4 regions of the Oceanobacter antarcticus genome follow, and region 1 is predicted to be linked to each of the others. Evidence: predicted binding sites of a transcription regulator. Region 1 holds the regulator's gene; each other region holds the start of a gene.
What was found. The regulator sigma-54, encoded in region 1, starts transcription at its own class of promoters, with help from an activator protein. The targets are predictions, from matches to a motif close to TGGCACNNNNNTTGCTNT.
Positions count from the first base shown of each region.

Region 2: the regulator sigma-54 is predicted to act here: its motif matches at 3,233-3,250, upstream of WG929_RS06410 (NifB/NifX family molybdenum-iron cluster-binding protein).
Region 3: the regulator sigma-54 is predicted to act here: its motif matches at 2,337-2,354, upstream of hmpA (NO-inducible flavohemoprotein).
Region 4: the regulator sigma-54 is predicted to act here: its motif matches at 2,758-2,775, upstream of WG929_RS11575 (TorF family putative porin).

Region 1 covers NZ_JBBKTX010000007.1:19,112-23,899, forward strand. Annotated here, with positions in the region: gene lptA (lipopolysaccharide transport periplasmic protein LptA) at 1-216, shown strand, start outside; gene lptB (LPS export ABC transporter ATP-binding protein) at 213-938, shown strand; gene WG929_RS07015 (RNA polymerase factor sigma-54) at 1,068-2,558, shown strand; gene hpf (ribosome hibernation-promoting factor, HPF/YfiA family) at 2,610-2,912, shown strand; gene ptsN (PTS IIA-like nitrogen regulatory protein PtsN) at 2,916-3,374, shown strand; gene rapZ (RNase adapter RapZ) at 3,401-4,273, shown strand; gene WG929_RS07035 (HPr family phosphocarrier protein) at 4,312-4,581, shown strand; gene mgtE (magnesium transporter) at 4,755-4,788, shown strand, end outside.
Region 2 covers NZ_JBBKTX010000006.1:82,231-87,018, forward strand. Annotated here, with positions in the region: gene WG929_RS06395 (DUF4124 domain-containing protein) at 1-493, opposite strand, end outside; gene rimO (30S ribosomal protein S12 methylthiotransferase RimO) at 651-2,069, shown strand; gene WG929_RS06405 (flavodoxin) at 2,379-2,942, shown strand; gene WG929_RS06410 (NifB/NifX family molybdenum-iron cluster-binding protein) at 3,293-3,772, shown strand; gene WG929_RS06415 (adenosine deaminase) at 3,858-4,788, opposite strand, start outside.
Region 3 covers NZ_JBBKTX010000030.1:13,794-18,581, forward strand. Annotated here, with positions in the region: gene WG929_RS18595 (c-type cytochrome) at 1-394, shown strand, start outside; gene norR (nitric oxide reductase transcriptional regulator NorR) at 685-2,238, opposite strand; gene hmpA (NO-inducible flavohemoprotein) at 2,422-3,612, shown strand; gene WG929_RS18610 (NnrS family protein) at 3,645-4,788, shown strand, end outside.
Region 4 covers NZ_JBBKTX010000013.1:48,036-52,823, forward strand. Annotated here, with positions in the region: gene WG929_RS11565 (ammonium transporter) at 270-1,538, opposite strand; gene glnK (P-II family nitrogen regulator) at 1,593-1,931, opposite strand; gene WG929_RS11575 (TorF family putative porin) at 2,000-2,668, opposite strand; gene WG929_RS11580 (accessory factor UbiK family protein) at 2,978-3,232, shown strand; gene WG929_RS11585 (hypothetical protein) at 3,202-3,405, opposite strand; gene eutC (ethanolamine ammonia-lyase subunit EutC) at 3,451-4,278, opposite strand; gene WG929_RS11595 (ethanolamine ammonia-lyase subunit EutB) at 4,280-4,788, opposite strand, start outside.

The DNA.
Region 1 (4,788 bases):
TACGCCACCCGCAAGGAAATCGCGTTCAAAGGCAATGCCGAATTACGCCAGGAAAACAACCTCTTCAGTGGCGAACTGATTCGCTACGACATTGAACAGGAAACCGTAACCGCCAGCGGCTCCGACACGCCTGCCGATGGCACGGCTGAGTCGGAAGACAAACAGCGTATCCGGGTGATTATCCAGCCCCAGCCCGACACGGAAGCACAACCATGAAAACGCTCAGGGCGGAACATCTGGCCAAAAGCTACAGCGGCCGAGAGGTCGTTAAAGACGTATCCCTTGCCGTCAGCAGCGGGCAAATTGTTGGCCTGCTCGGCCCCAACGGAGCCGGCAAAACCACCTGCTTTTACATGATTGTCAACCTGGTACAGGCCGACAAGGGACGCGTCAAAATTGACGACGACGACATCAGTCACCTGCCCATGCATGGCCGCGCCCAGAAAGGCATTGGTTATCTGCCACAAGAAGCCTCGATCTTCCGCAAGCTCAGCGTCGAAGACAACATCATGGCCATTCTGGAAACCCGCACAGAACTGCAAAAACAACAACGCCAGCAACAGCTGGAACAACTGCTGGACGAATTTCACATCCAGCACATTCGCAGCAGCCTGGGGATGTCACTCTCCGGCGGTGAACGCCGCCGGGTAGAAATTGCCCGGGCACTGGCCGCCGAACCCTCATTTATTTTGCTCGATGAACCCTTTGCCGGTGTCGACCCGATTTCCGTATCCGACATTATGGCCATCATTCGCCAGCTCAAGGCGCGCGGCATTGGCGTACTGATTACCGATCACAACGTCCGCGAAACCCTCGCAATTTGTGAAAAAGCCTATATCGTAGGCGGTGGACACATTATTGCCGAAGGCAGCGCCGATGAAGTACTCGCCAACGAACAGGTTCGGGCCATCTACCTTGGTCAGGACTTCCGTCTTTGATTCTTACTGGCTTACAGGGCTATGATGCCCGGCGCTGTTTCATTTCGACACCATGAAAAGCATTCCCAGCCTCACAGGCTGGCGTATAATGCACAGACCATGCCGACAACCGATGAACTATAACGCTGTATGAAAGCATCGCTTCAGTTAAAAATGGGTCAGCAGCTGACCATGACCCCCCAGCTGCAACAGGCAATTCGACTGCTGCAATTGTCTACCCTTGATCTGCAACAGGAAATCCAGGAAGCCCTGGATTCCAATCCCATGCTGGAATTCGAAGAGTCCGAGCACGACGACTACACGGATGCTCAGCAAAACAACGGCGATCAGGAACGAGAAGCCGCCGTCACGGCGACAGCGACCGACACAGACGCCCAGGAACTGGGTGAACAGTGGTCGGACGACAAGATGCCGGATGACCTGCCGGTCGACAGCAATTGGGACGATACTTTCCAGACTACCGCTGGCGTTTCCTCCGGCTCAGGCTCTGTCGGCGACGACGACTTTGACTACGACTCCCGTCATGCCACCTCCGACGACCTGCAAGGGCATCTGGAATGGCAACTGAATCTGACTCCCATGAGTGATGTCGATCGCGAGATTGCCACCATGCTGATTGACGGTGTCGACGACGACGGCTACCTCCACACCACCATAGACGACGTACTGGGTTCCATGGATCCGGAATTTGGGGTTGAGGAAGACGAAGTCCAAGCCGTACTCAAACGTCTGCAACAGTTTGATCCGGCTGGTGTTTTTGCCCGCGACCTGCGCGAATGCCTGATCCTGCAGTTAAACCAGCTACCAGCCGACACTCCCTGGCTGGCAGAAGCCAAACTGGTGATCGGTGACTACATTGCCTTGCTGGGCAGTAAAGACTACCCCACGCTGATGCGCAAAACCCGGCTGAAAGAAGAAGACCTCAAAGCCGTCTTGCGTCTGGTTAAGGAGCTGAATCCCAAGCCAGGGGCCGGAATCAGCTCCGAACAGTCAGAATACGTTGTGCCCGACGTGATCGTGCGCAACATCCGCGATGAATGGCGCGTTGAACTGAACCCGGATATTGCCCCAAAACTGCGGGTAAACTCCGACTACGCCTCGCTGGTGCGCCGCTCGGACAGCAGTGCTGACAACGCCTTCCTCAAAGATCACCTGCAAGAAGCGCGCTGGTTTATCAAAAGCCTGCAAAGCCGCAACGAAACCCTGCTGAAAGTCGCCACCAAAATTGTCGAATATCAGCTCGACTTTTTTGAGCAGGGCGAAGAAGCTATGAAACCACTGGTACTGCATGATATTGCCGATGCCGTTGGTATGCACGAGTCGACCATTTCACGGGTAACGACACAAAAATTCATGCACACGCCGCGTGGTATTTTTGAGCTGAAGTATTTCTTCTCCAGCCATGTCAATACCGATGCTGGCGGCGAATGTTCATCAACCGCCATTCGCGCCATGATCAAGAAGCTGATTAGCGAAGAAAACCCGCGCAAGCCACTGAGTGACAACAAGATCGCCGTCGTCCTCGGAGATAAGGGAATTCAGGTTGCACGCCGCACGGTGGCCAAATATCGTGAGGCAATGATGATTCCGCCATCGAATGAGCGGAAACAGTTGATTTGATCGACCCCGTCGATCCTTGTTCGGTTTAAAGCGAGCCATAAGGAGCCGTTTATGAGCATCAATATCAGTGGACACCATGTCGAAGTTACCGCAGCCATGGAAGAATACGTCAAGGAAAAACTGGTTCGCCTTGAGCGACATGCCGAACCCATTACCTCCGGTCAGGTTACCCTGACCCTCGAAAAGGGACGCCAGCTGGCAGAAGCCTCACTCCACGTCAGTGGTGCCGATTTTCATGCGACGTCATCCCATGACGACATGTACGCTGCCATTGACTTGCTGGCCGACAAACTGGATCGGCAAGTGCTGAAACACAAAGAAAAACTGGTTGCCCGACAGCACGGACAAGGCTGACACATGAGCATAGCGATTGCCGATATTCTTGCGCCTGAACGTACTCGTACCGATGTCGCCATGACCAGCAAAAAAAAACTGCTGGAGTTTCTGGCAGAGCTGATTGCTGAAGAAGTGGATGGCAGCTCATCGGATGAGGTTTTTGAACGTCTGCTTGGGCGTGAGCGCCTTGGCAGTACCGGCATTGGCGAAGGTATCGCTATCCCCCACTGTCGATTACGACAATGTGAACAGGCCGTTGGGGTATTACTCCACCTGCGTGAGGCCATCGACTTTGATGCCATAGACCATCAACCGGTCGATCTTGTATTTGCCTTGCTGGTGCCTGAAGAAGCAACAGACGACCACCTGAAAATACTGGCAACCCTGGCAGAAAATTTCAGCCAGAGCCAATATCGCCACCTATTACGCAGTGCGAGCAGCGACCAGGAACTGTATCAACGGGCGCTGGCCGACAACTGACCTTGCCCAAAACACGGAGACAGCACATGCGTCTGGTTGTGATCAGTGGCCGTTCAGGCTCAGGTAAATCCAGCGCACTGGCGGTGCTTGAAGACCTCGGGTTTTATTGCATCGATAATCTACCGGTCGATTTACTGCCAGCACTCGCAGGCTTGCCCTACAGTGCGGAAAAACGCGCCAACGTTGCTGTCAGCGTTGACGTTCGTAACCTGCCCGATGCCATAGAGCAACTGACCCAGGTACTGACCCGCTTGCCGGAGCAGTATCGCCAGGTCGATATCGTTTTTCTTGATGCCACCGAAGAAGTCCTGTTACAACGCTTCAGTTCAACCCGGCGCAAGCACCCGCTCACCAATGACAATATCTCCCTGGCGGAAGCCATTGAGCGCGAAACCGAATTACTCGAACCCGTCGCCAACCTCGCGGATCTGACTCTGGATACGACACGCATGTCGGTACATGAGCTGCGGAGCCTGATCAAACTGCGAGTGGCCGAGAAAATCACTCCAGACATGGCTGTGCTGTTCCAGTCGTTCGGCTTCAAACAGGGCATTCCCCTGGATGCCGACTTCGTTTTCGATGTGCGCAACCTGCCCAATCCCTACTGGCAGCATGAATTGCGCCCGCTGACTGGGCAAGACCCGGCCATCATCGAGTTCTTGTCCGGCCAACAGGAAGTCACCGAACTATTTAATGATATTCAGGCGTACCTGTTGCGTTGGCTACCCCGTTTTGCTGAAAATAACCGCAGCTATTTAACCGTTGCGATTGGTTGCACTGGCGGCCAGCATCGTTCAGTGTATTTATCGGAACGGCTGGCAGAAGCCTTCAAGCAAGAATTTGGCAACGTTCAGGTACGTCACCGCGAGCTACGGTCGACTGCCAACGGCAGTCACTGATACTCACCCAAAACAATAACATCGTTCCGGGAGCCTGGATGGTCAGCACTCAAATAACCATCATCAACAAGCTTGGTTTACACGCACGGGCAGCAGCCAAACTGGTTTCAACTGCTGCCGCCTATGGTTCTACCGTCAAGATCGGCTATCCGAACCGCATGGTTGATGCCAAAAGCATCATGGCGGTGATGATGCTCGCCGCCAGCAAGGGCACTGATATTCAAATCGAAGCCGAGGGTAACGATGCCCAGCCAGCACTGGATGCGCTCTGCGAGCTGATCAACCGCCGCTTCGATGAAGGCGAATAAAATGTACTCACCCTGGTGTCGCCACTGCTTGCCAAGATTCGCTAACACATAAAAAGTTTCCTATAAAATCAAATCACTAGCGACATAAATGCGAGTAGTTTCAGCACTGCTCACATGGCAACACTCGACGATTCACGCTAGAATCATGCCATTCACTCCGTATCGGGGCTCCCATGGCAGAACTCAGCGAAAAGGCCAGATCCAAAC
Region 2 (4,788 bases), on a different contig from region 1:
ATTCTGCCTTCTTGGCGATAATCTGATCCTTCACCTGCTGGCGACGGTTATTGGCATTATTACCGGCAATACCATCGCGGGTTTGCTCCAGCGGCGTTAGCACCTCCGCCTGACGCTGCGACAGTTGCGTCAACGCCTGCTGCGCCTGCGCCAGCTTACGCTGCAACTCGATACGACGGTTGTTGGTGGTCATCTCCTGCAAACCCTGATTGTCGACACTGATACTGCGCTCCCCGGCGTCTGCCGCAGCGGGCGACAGCGATACACCGGTATTCGCCGGGACGTCATAATGTTGCGACTGCGACGATGGATAACCAGCCGGACAAGGGGTCTGCGAAAACAGCTTTTTGCCGTTGGCATCGGTACACACATAATATTCTCCCGCCCATAACGCTTGAGACAGCAGCAACAAAATGACAACCCTGGCGACCCCAATAGCACAGGCCCGCAAACAGCAGAACACCCGCTCACCCAACACCATAACCGTTTCCATGACACATCCTCTTTTCTGCAAAACACATTGCTGGCATCCGGCGGCTGCATAACCATGACGACGGCGTTGCGGTCAGGTAAACTGACGGACTTTTTTCGAACCAGGGCCAGTAACTGCCCTTTCTCGGCCCTTATTCTCGGCTTTTCAGAGGCGACGCATGACAGACCACTCCGACATCACGACTTCCGTAACCCCATCTTCCGGCTCCGGCACTGCTGGCAGCAGCGGTAAAGTCGGGTTCGTCAGCCTCGGATGCCCGAAAGCGCTGGTCGACTCCGAGCGCATTCTGACCCAACTGCGAATGGATAACTACGACGTGGTCAACAGCTACGACGATGCCGACGTGGTCGTGGTCAACACCTGTGGTTTTATCGACGACGCCAAACAGGAATCTCTGGAAGCCATTCGCGAAGCCATGGCGGCTAACGGCAAGGTGATTGTGACCGGCTGCATGGGCAAGGGTAAAGATGCCGACACCATTCGCGAGCAAAACCCCAACATTCTTGCCATCACCGGCCCCCAAGCCTACGAAGAAGTGATGACCGCCGTGCACCAATGGGTGCCACCGCTAAAAAAGGAACACGATCCCTTCTCCGACCTGGTGCCTCCCCAAGGCGTCAAGCTGACCCCGCGCCACTACTCGTACCTGAAAATATCGGAAGGCTGCAACCACAGCTGCACCTTCTGCATCATCCCCGACATGCGCGGCAAACACGTCTCACGCCCGATAGGCGATGTACTGGATGAAGCCAAACGCCTGGTAGATGCCGGTACCCGTGAAATTCTGGTGATCTCACAAGACACTTCCGCCTACGGCGTTGATCGCAAATACCGCACCGACTTCTGGAACGGCAAACCGGTTAAAACCAAGCTATACGACCTCTGTAACGAACTCGGTAACCTGGGTGCCTGGGTCCGTCTGCACTACGTTTACCCTTACCCCAACGTGGACGACGTATTGCCACTCATGGTCGAAGGCAAAATCCTGCCATACCTGGATATTCCCTTCCAGCACGCCAGCCCACGTATTCTGAAGCTGATGAAACGTCCGGCCCATGCCGAAAACACTCTGGAACGAATCAAAAAATGGCGTGAGATGGTGCCAGAACTGGTGATCCGCTCTACCTTCGTGGTGGGCTTCCCTGGCGAAACCGAAGAAGATTTCCAGATGCTGATCGACTGGCTCGAAGAAGCCGAACTCGACCGCGTCGGCTGTTTCAAATACAGCCCGGTCGACGGCGCCAAAGCCAACGACCTGCCAGACCACGTTGCACCCGAGATTCAGCAACAACGCTACGACCGCTTTATGCAAACCCAGCAAACCATCAGCACACGCAAACTGTCCCGCAAAATCGGCCAGCGTATGGCGGTGATTATTGACGAAATCGACGACGAAGGCGCTGTTGGCCGCACCATGGGCGACGCACCCAACATCGACGGCATGGTGTACCTGAACGAATTCCACGAATGCGCACCGGGGGACATCATCGAAGTAGAAATTGAACACGCCGATGAATACGACCTGTGGGCATCGCCAGTCATGGAAGCTCCGCAAAGTCAGCTCGACGACGAATAAGCTCGCCGGGAGTGTGGCCACTGGCCCGCTCCCTTCTTTCCGCCCCCCCGAAAATCCCGAACAGCTGCAGCAAACAAAACGACCGAGTCATCCAGCATTGTTGTTTTCGACACAAAACCCGGTCAGCTACCACACATTTTAACCACGGTGGACACCAACCATTCGGCCCGATGCCCAGCCACCGCCTGAGTCCAGACCGCCAGACATCAGACTTCAAGCCCAAACAATCGCGGTAGCTGGTTATTAGCCGGTCTGGTTTTAATTTTGCAATGGTCATCTCATCGAAGCGTTTAGCAAAGGCATCATGATATGAATCAAGTAGGCATCTTTTTTGGCACTGACACTGGCACCACCCGTCTGATCGGGAAAAAACTGGCCAAACTGCTCGGCGATGACATCGCCTCAAAACCATTAAACATCAACCGGGTGACACTCGACGATCTGATGCAATACCCGGCGCTGATTATCGGCACAGCAACCTATGGCGAAGGCCAGCTGCCAGGAACAGAAACCAATATCCGCAGCGGCAGCTGGCTGGATTTTCTGCCACAGCTGGAAGGGGCCGATTTCACCGGCAAAACCGTCGCCATTTATGGGCTGGGCAATCAGGTAAAATACGGTGAACGGTACTGCGACGCCATGTTCGAGCTATACAGCCTGTTTAAAGGACTGGGCGCTACAATCATCGGCAGCTGGGATACCGAAGGCTATATCTACTCGCAATCCCGAGCCGTGATCGATGACCGCTTTGTCGGCCTCGCGCTGGATAATAAAAACCAGGGACTGGAAACAGAAAAACGCATGGCTGGCTGGATTGAGCAGATCAAACCAGAACTCCTGGCGGCATTAGCACAAACAGAAGCTGTCGCTTAAACAGCGACCCATTCAGACAGGCCTTTAATAGGCTCCGCACCCTGGGAGCGCCAGCTGCCATGCTGGCCCCGCATAGAGTATTAGCCACAACCCTGGCGGGCGCGGCGGCGCGCTATCCCAAGGTAAATTGGTGACGCTGCCCAAGAGTCAATGTCACCAAGATTTGTCAGAAAGCCGACAAGGAGATAACTACTCTCCCCTCGTCGAGGTTATTCCAACGATCATTCCAATCACATGTTTTTTAACCAATTGATTTTATTGACTTAAATCCAAGCTTGATGGAATTTTTATGGCCTGGTGTTTGCAATACCATCGGTAACAGTCATTGACCCGTTGCCATCGGAGAGAGTATGAGCGAATTGACAAGCGTCGCCTGCGTTGCAGACGTAGAAGCCGACCCACAAGCAGTTCTGGTTGCCTTTGCCTCTATGGACGGCGATATGGTGGATCAGCATTTTGGTTCTGCCCAGGCGTTTTACCTGTTTGCCGTTAGCGCTGATTCTGCTGAATTACTGGCCAGTCAGGAATTCGGCCACGAAAAGAAAGATGGTAACGAAGACAAACTGAAACCCAAGCTGGCCTGGCTGGTGGGAGCCGACGTTGTTTACTGCGGTTCGATTGGTGGCTCGGCAACGCGTCAGCTCATTGCTCTGGGGGTCAATCCCATCAAGGTCAGTGGTGGCCCGGATGTTGAAGAATTGATCGAAGACATTCAAAAACAAATGAATGGCACGCCAGAATTCTGGCTGGCAAAAATATTAAAAGACAAATCGCAAAACAAAACCGACAGTCGTTTTGACGATATGGATGACGAAGGCTGGGACGGATAAATCATCGCCAGCCAGCCTTGCTCGGGGTTTCCGCATGACACAAGCACCGGCCAAGGCGTTTTACACCGGCCAGACCTGATATTTGCTACGCCGCTATCGCAGCATGCTGCTCCAGCTGCTGAATCAATGCGTGTTTATCTTCATCGCTCAAAAAGCTGGCGCGGAAACTGTTAGCCGCCAACTGTACTGCTTGCGCTTTGGTCATCCCCAGATCGTCCGCCAGTGCTTCAAAATTCTCGTTCATAAAGCCGCCAAAATAGGTGGGGTCATCCGAGTTCACCGTCACGCACAACCCCTGCTCCAGCATCTCCAGAATATTATGCTCGGCCATGGTGTTAAACACACACAAACGCACGTTAGATAACGGACACACCGTCAGCGGCACTTGCTCAGCAATCAAGCGCTTCACCAGGGCCTCGTCTTCCACACAACGCACACCGTGATCAACACGATCCACCTGCAGCACATCCAACGCCCCCCAGATGTACTCCGGTGGACCTTCTTCCCCGGCATGAGCAATCAGCTTATAACCCTGCTCTTTAGCCTTGGCGTACAGCTGTGCAAATTTTTCTGGCGGATTACCCAACTCCGAACTGGCCAAACCAATGCCCACAAAATCGTTCCGGAATGGCTCGACGCTATCCAGCATCGCAAGGGCTTCTTCCTCACTCAGATGACGCAATAAGCTCAGGATCATCAACGCTGATTGGCCATTTTGTGCTTTGGCAGCTGCAATCGCCTTACGGAAACCTGCCAGCACAGTTTCAACCGCCACGCCATACGGCAGATAGGTTTGAGGTTCCACCATGATTTCGGCATGAACAATATTCTGCTCACGGCATTTATCAAGGTAGTCCTTCATCAGGTAATAAAAGTCCTCCTCGTCACGCAATACCGAGGCACCCAGATAATACAAATCCAGAAAACTTTGCAGATCGTCAAAATTGTAGGCCTGCTCCACCGACTCAACGCTGTCGTAAGGAATCTCAACGCCATTTTTAGCGGCCAGCTGAAGC
Region 3 (4,788 bases), on a different contig from region 1:
TGACTTGTCTGCCGATGAAAAAATCGCTTACGTCCGCGACTTTGTTCACCATGTGGCAGTACTGGATCTGGTTAAAGAAAAGGTATTAAAGGTGATTACCGTCGGTAATGGCCATGGTGGAATCGATGTATCCCCCGACGGGTCGGTCATTGCAACAGCCGCTATTGGGGACAATATTATTTCCATCATCGACCCGATCAGCTGGAAAAGCACCAACGTGATCGTCGGCAATGGCCCCCACGGCATCCGTACCAGTGCCGACAGCCGCTGGATCTACGTCACGCTGACCAAAGAAAACCGCATCGCCATTGTGGATGCCAAAACCCGTCAAGTCGTTGCCAAAATCGACGTTGGCCAGTTTCCATTCTGGCTGGCCTTGCCGGGTAATATCTAGTAGCAGGCGTTCTCAATTATTTGACACGGCCTGTCAGGGTACAAATCCCGTCATTCAGAGAGCAGAGAATGGCGAGTCCTTTTCAAGTCCGACAACACCGCATGGCGGGATGATGTTGACCCTGACCCTTCGGGCTTAGGACTGTGCTCTTTTAGGCCCGCCAGATGACTGTCGAGGCCAAAGAAAGCGGGTACCTGACAGGTCACTTTCGCTGTCCGTTCCTTGCTCAATTTCCAACTCAGTATTCGACGTGAATAGCGATCCATCACCGTCGGTATTTATCAGCAGCCTTATCCAACATGGATGCCAAGCCGTTTTACCAGCCGGAGCAAATTACTCCGGTCGACCTGAAGTACACGGGCAGCCGCCGACACGTTACCGCCCTGCTCTGTCAGTACCCGACCAATCAGCCGGGTTTGGTATTGTCGGGTCAGCTCAGTCAAGGAGCCGGATAATGCCTCTGCCCCACGATCAGGGTTATCTTCCTCTGGGCTTGGCGGTTGAACCTCGATATCTCCCAGCGCCAAGGTTCGGCTATCGATATACACCAGTGCTCGACCAGGTTCTTGTGCCCGGGATTGTTGTTGTGCCCGAAGCGCAGCACGCCCCAGAACGTGTTCCAACTCCCGGACATTGCCCGGCCATTGATAACGTAACAAGGTCTCGCGTGCATCCGCTGTCAACAGCAGCTTTTGAACATTCAGGCGGTGTTGCAGACGCTCCAGGAAGAACTCTGCCAACTCCAGCACATCCCGGTGACGCTCTCGCAGAGCGGGCACCCTAAGAGGAAAAACACTTAAGCGGTGATACAGGTCTTCCCGGAAACGGCCGGCAGCCACTTCGTGCTTTAGGTTGCGGTTAGTCGCAGCAACCATCCGCACATCGACCTTGTGTGTCTCATCACTGCCGACCCGCTGGATTTCACCTTCTTGCAGCACCCGGAGCAGCGTCGCTTGCAAGGTCATGGGCAATTCACCGATTTCATCAAGAAACAGTGTCCCGCCATCAGCCAATTCAAAGCGGCCGGCCCGTGCCTGACTGGCCCCGGTGAATGCGCCACGGGTGTGGCCGAACAGCTCGGCCTCCGCCAGGGTCTCTGGCAAGGCGGCGCAATTCAGGTAAATCAGAGGCTTGTCCGCTCGCGCCGATTGCATATGCAAGCGACGGGCAATCAACTCTTTGCCAACCCCGGTCTCGCCTTCAATCAATACCGTCATGGAAGTAGGTGCCACAACATCTACGTCACTGATCAGCCGCATGATTTCGGCACTGGTACCCACGACGCCGGTTGAAAGACGTTCCCGATTAAGTGCTTCGGTTACCTGTTGCCCACGGTTGATCTGCTGTCGCAGTGTTGCAATGCGTTCTGCTGCAGTAATCACCGCACGGGTCAGGGTAATTGCCAGCTCCTCGGCATGAGGAATCGTTTCATCAAACTGTCCCGGGCGAGAAGCATCCAGGGTAATGACGCCCCAGTTGCGCCCATCAATCTGAATCGACATCCCCATGCAGTCGTGCACGCGAGGGTCAATGCCGGGCAAGCGCATCAGGCCGTCATATGGGTCTGGGAGCAGCGAATCCGCAGGAAACCGGATCAGCCGTTGGTGCTCAAGGATTTGTTTCAGTCTGGGGTGATGATCCGGATGAAAATGTCTTCCCCGGGTTTCTTCGCGCAGCCCCAGAAAGGCAATGGGCCGCAACACTTCGCCCGAGAGCCGCAAGAGTGCGATGGCGTCACAGGGAATGGTGTGCCGGATAGCTTCCAATAAACGACGGTACCGAACATCAACTGGCAACTCACGGCTAAGGTCTTCGATGACTGAGATGTAATGTTTAAATGGCATGTTGTCAATATTACCTCGATGAGGTCATTTCAACCACACCCGCTTGATGTAAAAAAGACCCAATAAAAATTACTCCTTACATATCAATAAGTTATAAATGGCACAGTTATTGGAAAGAACCGGAGGAACATTAACTTTTACAGACAGCGCCCACCTGCCGGTGCACCAAGAGGACAACATCCGATGCTATCCCCCAGCCAAATCGACATCATCAAAGCAACCGCCCCGGTTGTCGGTGCTCATTCCCGAGAGATTACCGAATGCTTTTATCCTCTGATGTTCCGCCGTTACCCTGCGGTGGCAGATCTGTTTAACCAGACACACCAGCAAAAAGGCACCCAGCGTCAGGCACTCGCCAACGCCCTGGTAGCTTATGCCACCCATATCGACAAACTGGATGCCCTTGGCAGCGCTGTTGGACTGATCGCTCATAAACACTGCGCCTTGAATATTCTTCCGGAACATTACCCGATCGTTGGGGAGTGCCTGATGGAGGCTATTGGTGAAGTACTGGGCGACGCGGTAACACCGGATATTGCCGATGCCTGGGGAGCGGCCTATCAGCAACTGGCCGACTTGCTGATTCAGGTAGAAGAAGGGCTTTATTCCGACCATGCCCAGCGTCGGGGTGGCTGGCGCGGAGAGCGCCGTTTTGTGATTGAGCGTATCGAAAAAGAAAGCGCGGTTATTTCATCGTTTTACCTGATCCCGACAGAGGGTGAAGAGAATATCGATTTCACTCCTGGCCAGTACATAGCACTGATACTCGATATTGATGGCCAATCGCTGCGCCGCAACTACAGCCTCTCCGATGCTCCTGGTAAACGTAGCCTGCGGATTTCAGTAAAAAAAGAAGCCAATGGCACGGTATCCGGATACCTGCATAACAGAGCCAGGCCGGGTGACGAAGTCATGCTGACAGCACCAGCCGGTAATTTTGTCTTACCGCCAAAATCCGAACAGCCACTGGTATTGATAACAGGAGGGGTCGGGATAACACCCGCAATCAGTATGCTCAACAGCTGTGTGTCGGACGGTCGCCCGATTGTGTTTGTTCACGCGGCAATCGACAGCCAACACCACGCCTTTAAAGAGCATATCGAGACACTGGCCAGTCAGTATGCCAACTTGAAAAGCTTCGTTATTTACGAAAAACCGCTGCCAGGAGATGCACCAGATGCTACCGGTTTTCTGAATCAGGATATGCTGGCACGTGTGCTACCCGAAAACCGAGACGCCAATATCTACTTTCTTGGCCCCAAACCTTTCATGGTATGCGTTAACCAACTCTGTGATGCGCTGGCAATACCCGAAGACCGACGTCACCATGAATTCTTTGGCCCGGCAGAGGAGCTTGCCATAGCGGCAGCCTGACGCCCGACACTGATGCAGGAGCACTCATCACTATGACCAGCCCAGAGCCAATTTCCTCACCATCGAGACAACTGGAATGGGCATGGTTTGCCCTGGCATTTCGTCCTTTTTTTGGACTGGGAGCCATATTTGGCGTTATCTGTATTGGCCTATGGATGGCCAGCCTCAGCGGTGCACAATTAATTGCTCCTGCTGGCGGTCTGTACTTCTGGCACATGCATGAAATGCTGTTTGGATTTGTTGCTGCCATTGTGGTCGGCTTTTTGTTGACCGCAGTCAAAAGCTGGACCAATCAACCAGGGCTCAGCGGCTTACCACTGGGTTTGTTGGTTGGCGTCTGGTTCGTTGGCAGAGTGGTGATGCTGTTACCAACACTCTTGCCAGCCAACCTCATTGGTTTGATTGATTTTCTTTTTCTCCCCCTTGCCGCAGTGGCACTGGCCCGACCAGTTATACGGGTAAAAATGTGGCGCAACCTGATGTTTGCCCCCATTTTGCTACTGATGAGCGGTCTGAACGCCATGATGCACGCCGACCCATCCGGTAGTGGTATCATCAGCCAGCAAGCTGCCGCCCATGGCATGATTCTGCTGATTGTCCTGCTGATGTGTGTGATTGGTGGGAGAGTCTTCCCCATGTTCACGGCCAATGGCACGCAGACACCACGGGTGACACCCTTGCCGTGGCTAGAAAAAGCAACGATCCTGACAACGGCACTCTGTATTCCGGCTGGTATGGCGTTACTGCCAGCAACCGAAGCGATGACTGGCATTATTCTTATGACAGCCGGAGTATTAAACGTCTGGCGAGTATTCCGCTGGCGTTTTATTGTCGCCTTACAAACACCGATGCTGTGGTCACTGCACATCAGCTATTGGTTGATGTCCATTGGCCTGCTTTTGATCGGCCTGCACCAGACCACCGGGCTTCTCACCGCATCCATCAGCTACCATGTGATTACGCTTGGAGGCATCAGCCTGATGATACTGGCGATGGTGACACGAGTATCCCTTGGCCACACTGGCCGGAAGATTCAGGCTACGCCGGCCATAACCGGCGCCTTTCTGTTGATGGTTGCCGCCACTTTTGTACGTATTCTACCCGCGATATTACCCGGCCAGGCACTCTGGTTAGTTATTCTTGCAGGGCTGCTCTGGATGGCGGCGTTCAGCCTGT
Region 4 (4,788 bases), on a different contig from region 1:
GCCGCTTTAAGTATTTGTACTGCACTAAAGGGGACATCTATTTAATCCGGTGCTCACTCTGGGCTAGCGGATGGGGTCGAATCACGAAGCCGGTTTACAGGCCTGACGGGTCAAGTCAAAAACCGGCGACACCGAGTCGGAATCATCCGGCAACACTCGCGCAGAGTCGTGCAGGATTAAATAGATTGTCCCCTAAACAGTAGACATAAAAAAACCCGGCCAACAATGGCCGGGTTTTTTGCGGGAGTCCGTTACCGCATCAGACGAACTTACTTGCCAGTAAATTCTGGGTAAGCTTCCATACCACATTCTGAAATATCAACACCTTCGTACTCGGCCTCTTCGCTCACACGCAGACCCATCACCGCCTTGATGATCATCCAAGTGATGAAAGAAGCAACAAAGACCCATACAAAGATAGTGATTGCACCCATCAGCTGGCCACCAAAAGAAGCACCGTCATTAGTAACCGGTACAACCATCAGACCAAACAGACCCACAACACCATGAACAGAGATCGCACCAACGGGATCATCAATCTTCATTTTGTCCAGAGTCAGGATAGCGACAACAACAATCAAGCCACCCACAAAGCCAATCAAGGTCGCGACAAAAGGAGTCGGCGTTGAAGGCTCAGCAGTAATCGCCACCAGACCAGCCAGTGCACCATTCAGACACATGGTCAGATCCGCCTTGCGGAACAGTACGAAGGCCAGCAACAGAGCACCGATCAAACCACCAGCAGCCGCTGCGTTAGTGTTAGTGAACACAACTGCAACTGCGTTGGCATTGGCAATATCGCCCAGTTTCAGTACAGAACCACCGTTGAAACCGAACCAGCCCATCCACAGGATGAAACAGCCCAGCGTTGCCAGCGGCAGGTTGGCACCAGGGATTGCACGGATTTCACCATTTGGACCGTACTTGCCTTTACGTGCACCCAGCAGAATAACACCCGCCAGAGCAGCAGCAGCACCCGCCATGTGAACAATACCGGAACCAGCAAAGTCAGAGAAACCGAAGTCATCACCCAGGCTGAACATTCCGAACACGGAGTTGCCACCCCAAGTCCAGCTGCCTTCCATTGGATAGATAAAACCAGTCATAACAACGGCAAAGACCATGAAAGCACCCAGCTTCATACGCTCAGCAACCGCACCAGACACAATAGACATGGCAGTTGCTACGAAGACAACCTGGAAGAAGAAGTCAGACGCACCGGCGTAGATTGAACCACCCTGGAAACCGTCTTCACGTGCCGCAAAGTCACCCAACACAGCAGCAGGATCCACATCTGCAATACCGTCCAGAAAGAAACCACCGCCGTACATCAACTCGTAGCCACACACCAAGTACATGGTGCAAGCGATCGCATACAGCGCGATGTTTTTAGTCAGAATTTCGGTCGTGTTTTTGGCGCGAACCAGGCCCGCTTCCAGCATGGCAAAACCAGCAGCCATCCACATAACCAACGCGCCACATACCAGGAAATAAAAGGTGTCCATGGCGTATTGCAATTCGTAAATATTGTTTTCCATTCTAAGCCCCCCGCATCAGGCTAGATTTTATCTGTTAGTTAGAACTGAAAAGGATCAGAGCGCGTCAGCGCCGGTTTCACCGGTACGGATACGTACAACCTGCTCCAGAGTTGTAACAAAAATCTTGCCGTCGCCAATTTTGCCGGTATTGGCAGCTTTGGTGATAGCTTCAATAACCTTGTCTGTCAGATCTTCGGCAACAGCCACTTCGATTTTGACTTTAGGCAAGAAATCGACCACGTACTCGGCACCACGGTACAACTCGGTATGACCTTTCTGACGACCAAAGCCTTTGACCTCAGTCACAGTGATACCCTGAACACCGATTTCAGACAGTGCTTCACGCACGTCGTCCAGCTTGAACGGCTTCACAACAGCAGTAATGAGTTTCATAGAAAACTCCTATTTTAAGCTAAAGGATGGGAATGGCCTGTGCGAGGGCACAGGCCATTGTATGCTTTTTACATCTCGATAGGCAGGCTGTAAGACACAACGTAACGCATGGACTTGTCGTAGCTGTCTTCGTTGGCTTCATCAACAATCTTGGATACAGTGAATCCAACACTGTCGTTGTAAGCGTAAGACACGTCAAGGTGAGTGTACTCATCATCGATATCGCTGTAGTTACCCAGAGCAACAGAGAAGCTGGTATCAGGAATATCAACACCCAGTACGGTGTACAGGCCATCTGCATCAGAATCGCTTGGTACGTAGAAAGTAATACCAACCATGCTGTAAGACAGACCCAGGTAAAATTCTGCAGCGTCGTCGAATTCGTCAGCAGCAGTTTCTGAATAAATGTATGTGACATAACCCAGGTCATAGCCAAAGTCACCGACTGCGCCAGCAAAACCGGCATAGAAGTCAGTTTCATTACCCAGAGAGGAATCACCGGAAGAGGTCCATACGCCAGCGTACAGGCCAGATTCATGGCTGTAGTCCAAAGCGCCGGATACAACTGCCGTGCCCTTATCCAGACCCAGATCCTGACCACGCCACAGGTACATACTGGCAATGTCGACAGAAGCAGAAATTTCTGCCTGGGCAGTTTGAACAGCGGTCAGACCTGCAGTCATGGCACCAGCAAGAACGATAGCTTGAGACAATTTTTTCATCGTTTTTTCCTTCATCGGTTAGCGAAGCTAGTCATTGATCAGACTCGATGCTTTGGGATCCGGAATTGCGACCTTGAGCACCGTTTTAATTCTGTGAGTGAGAGTTAGCAGTGACCGTGCCAACTTTGAAAACCCCGTTATTAGTGGGTTTCCTGATATAATTTTCTGGGTTTTGAGAATCCACTTGCTCATTTATCGAGCACTGTATTTCTTTTAGCACCATACTGGTGCGCATATTCGTAACCATTGGCGCCACAACAGTGCCATGCTAGCCAAGCAGCTCTCTGAGCGTGCAACAGCCGTCAAAACAGCGGGAGATAAAAAATGAACGCCAACGAAATACGCTTTAAAATCGAGCAGTTACTGGCACAGTCACCCTTTGCATCCTTGTCAGAAGAAATGCACAAGAATATGGCATCCCGACTGCAGTTGCTGTTCAGTAGTGCCAATCTGGTGACACGGGAAGAATTCGAGTCACAGCAGCGCGTATTGGAAAAAACCCACACACTGCTGCTCGAGCTGGAAAGCCGACTGGCTCAGCTGGAAAATCAGCCGTCTACCGACGACACCCCCACCTGACGCGCTTTCCAGACATCGTAGCCATTCACGGCCAGATGCAGCGCCAATGCCAACCCTGCTGCGGTAGCAATAGCGCTCAAACCGCGGAATTCGAGCAAAAAGAAGCCGCTCGAGAGCATCAGAAAACTGGGATAAAAAAGCGTGCGTTTAAGGACGAGTTGCAATTTGTTCATGGCGGTTCTCCGGCTGGTATCAGTAAATGTAGTGATTATTAATAGTTAGAGTGTATTCAGCAGCAAGTTTCCGGGCTTGTTCTTCAGCTGCTGCTGACCGTTATCGGATTCATCTTTTAATGCCACCCCGGACAGCTGACGGCGACCGGCTTCCAGCAGCAGGTACATCAGTTTATGAGTTGCTTCTTCATAACGCAGACCTTCGTGACGCACATTGGAGATGCAATTACGGTTGGCGTCGTGCTTGCCACTGGCAGGCTGCCAGGTGAAGTAGATGCCCAGCGAGTCCGGCGAACTTAATCCAGGGCGCTCACCAATCAGCATCACCAGCATACGAGCCTTGAGGATCTCGCCGATAGGATCGCCAATTGCCACCCGCCCCTGCTCAACCATCACCACAGGCCCCACCCGCAGCGGCGTATCGGCCAGCGAAGCCAGCAAACTGCCCAGCAGCGGTGCGGCATGTCGTTGTACCGCCAGCGAAGACAATCCATCTGCAACAACAATCGCAATATCAAACGCCGCCGGTTGGCTGTCAGTCAGCCATTGCGCCAGCCACTCCCGACTAGCAACAGACAGTTGGCGACCATAGTCCGGTCGTTGCAAATACTGAGGTCGATCATTGGCCTGACTGGCCAGTTTCAGCACAGGCCCCTTGAGTCCGGCTTGTAATAGCGTCTGTTCGAGATCCTGCTGCAGCTGCACAAAATCCAGCGGCAAATGCACGGCATCCCTGGCTCGGGCATGAGCCAGCTGGAATTCCAGATGCGCCCGCGTCGGCAGGCTGACACCGGCACGGCCAAGACCAATACGGGCATCGGTATATTCGCGCAGGACTTGCCAGGGGTTTTCCACCAGGAGGGTGTCGGTCATATCATCGGCCTCCCCGCATCACATGCTCAAAGGGAGCGGGTAAACTCTGATTGCCATAAGCCAGATGATTCTGTTGATCAAAAATGCCAATGCGCTGTAACCAGGCTTCAAATTCCGGGGCTGGTTTGAGACCCAGTAATTCACGTGCGTACAAGGCATCGTGGAATGACGTCGTCTGATAGTTAAGCATGATGTCGTCAGAGCCTGGAATTCCCATAATAAAACTCCCCCCCGCCGCCGCGAACAGAGTTAATAGTACATCCATATCATCCTGATCAGCCTCGGCATGATTGGTGTAACAAATATCACAGCCCATAGGCACACCCATCAATTTGCCGCAAAAATGGTCTTCCAGACCGGCGCGGATGATTTGCTTGCCGTTGTACAAATATTCAGGACCAATAAAGCCCACCACGGTGTTCACCAGCAACGGTTTAAACTCCCGTGCAACGGCATAGGCGCGGGTTTCGCAGGTTTGCTGATCCATCCCGAAATTCGCATTGGCCGACA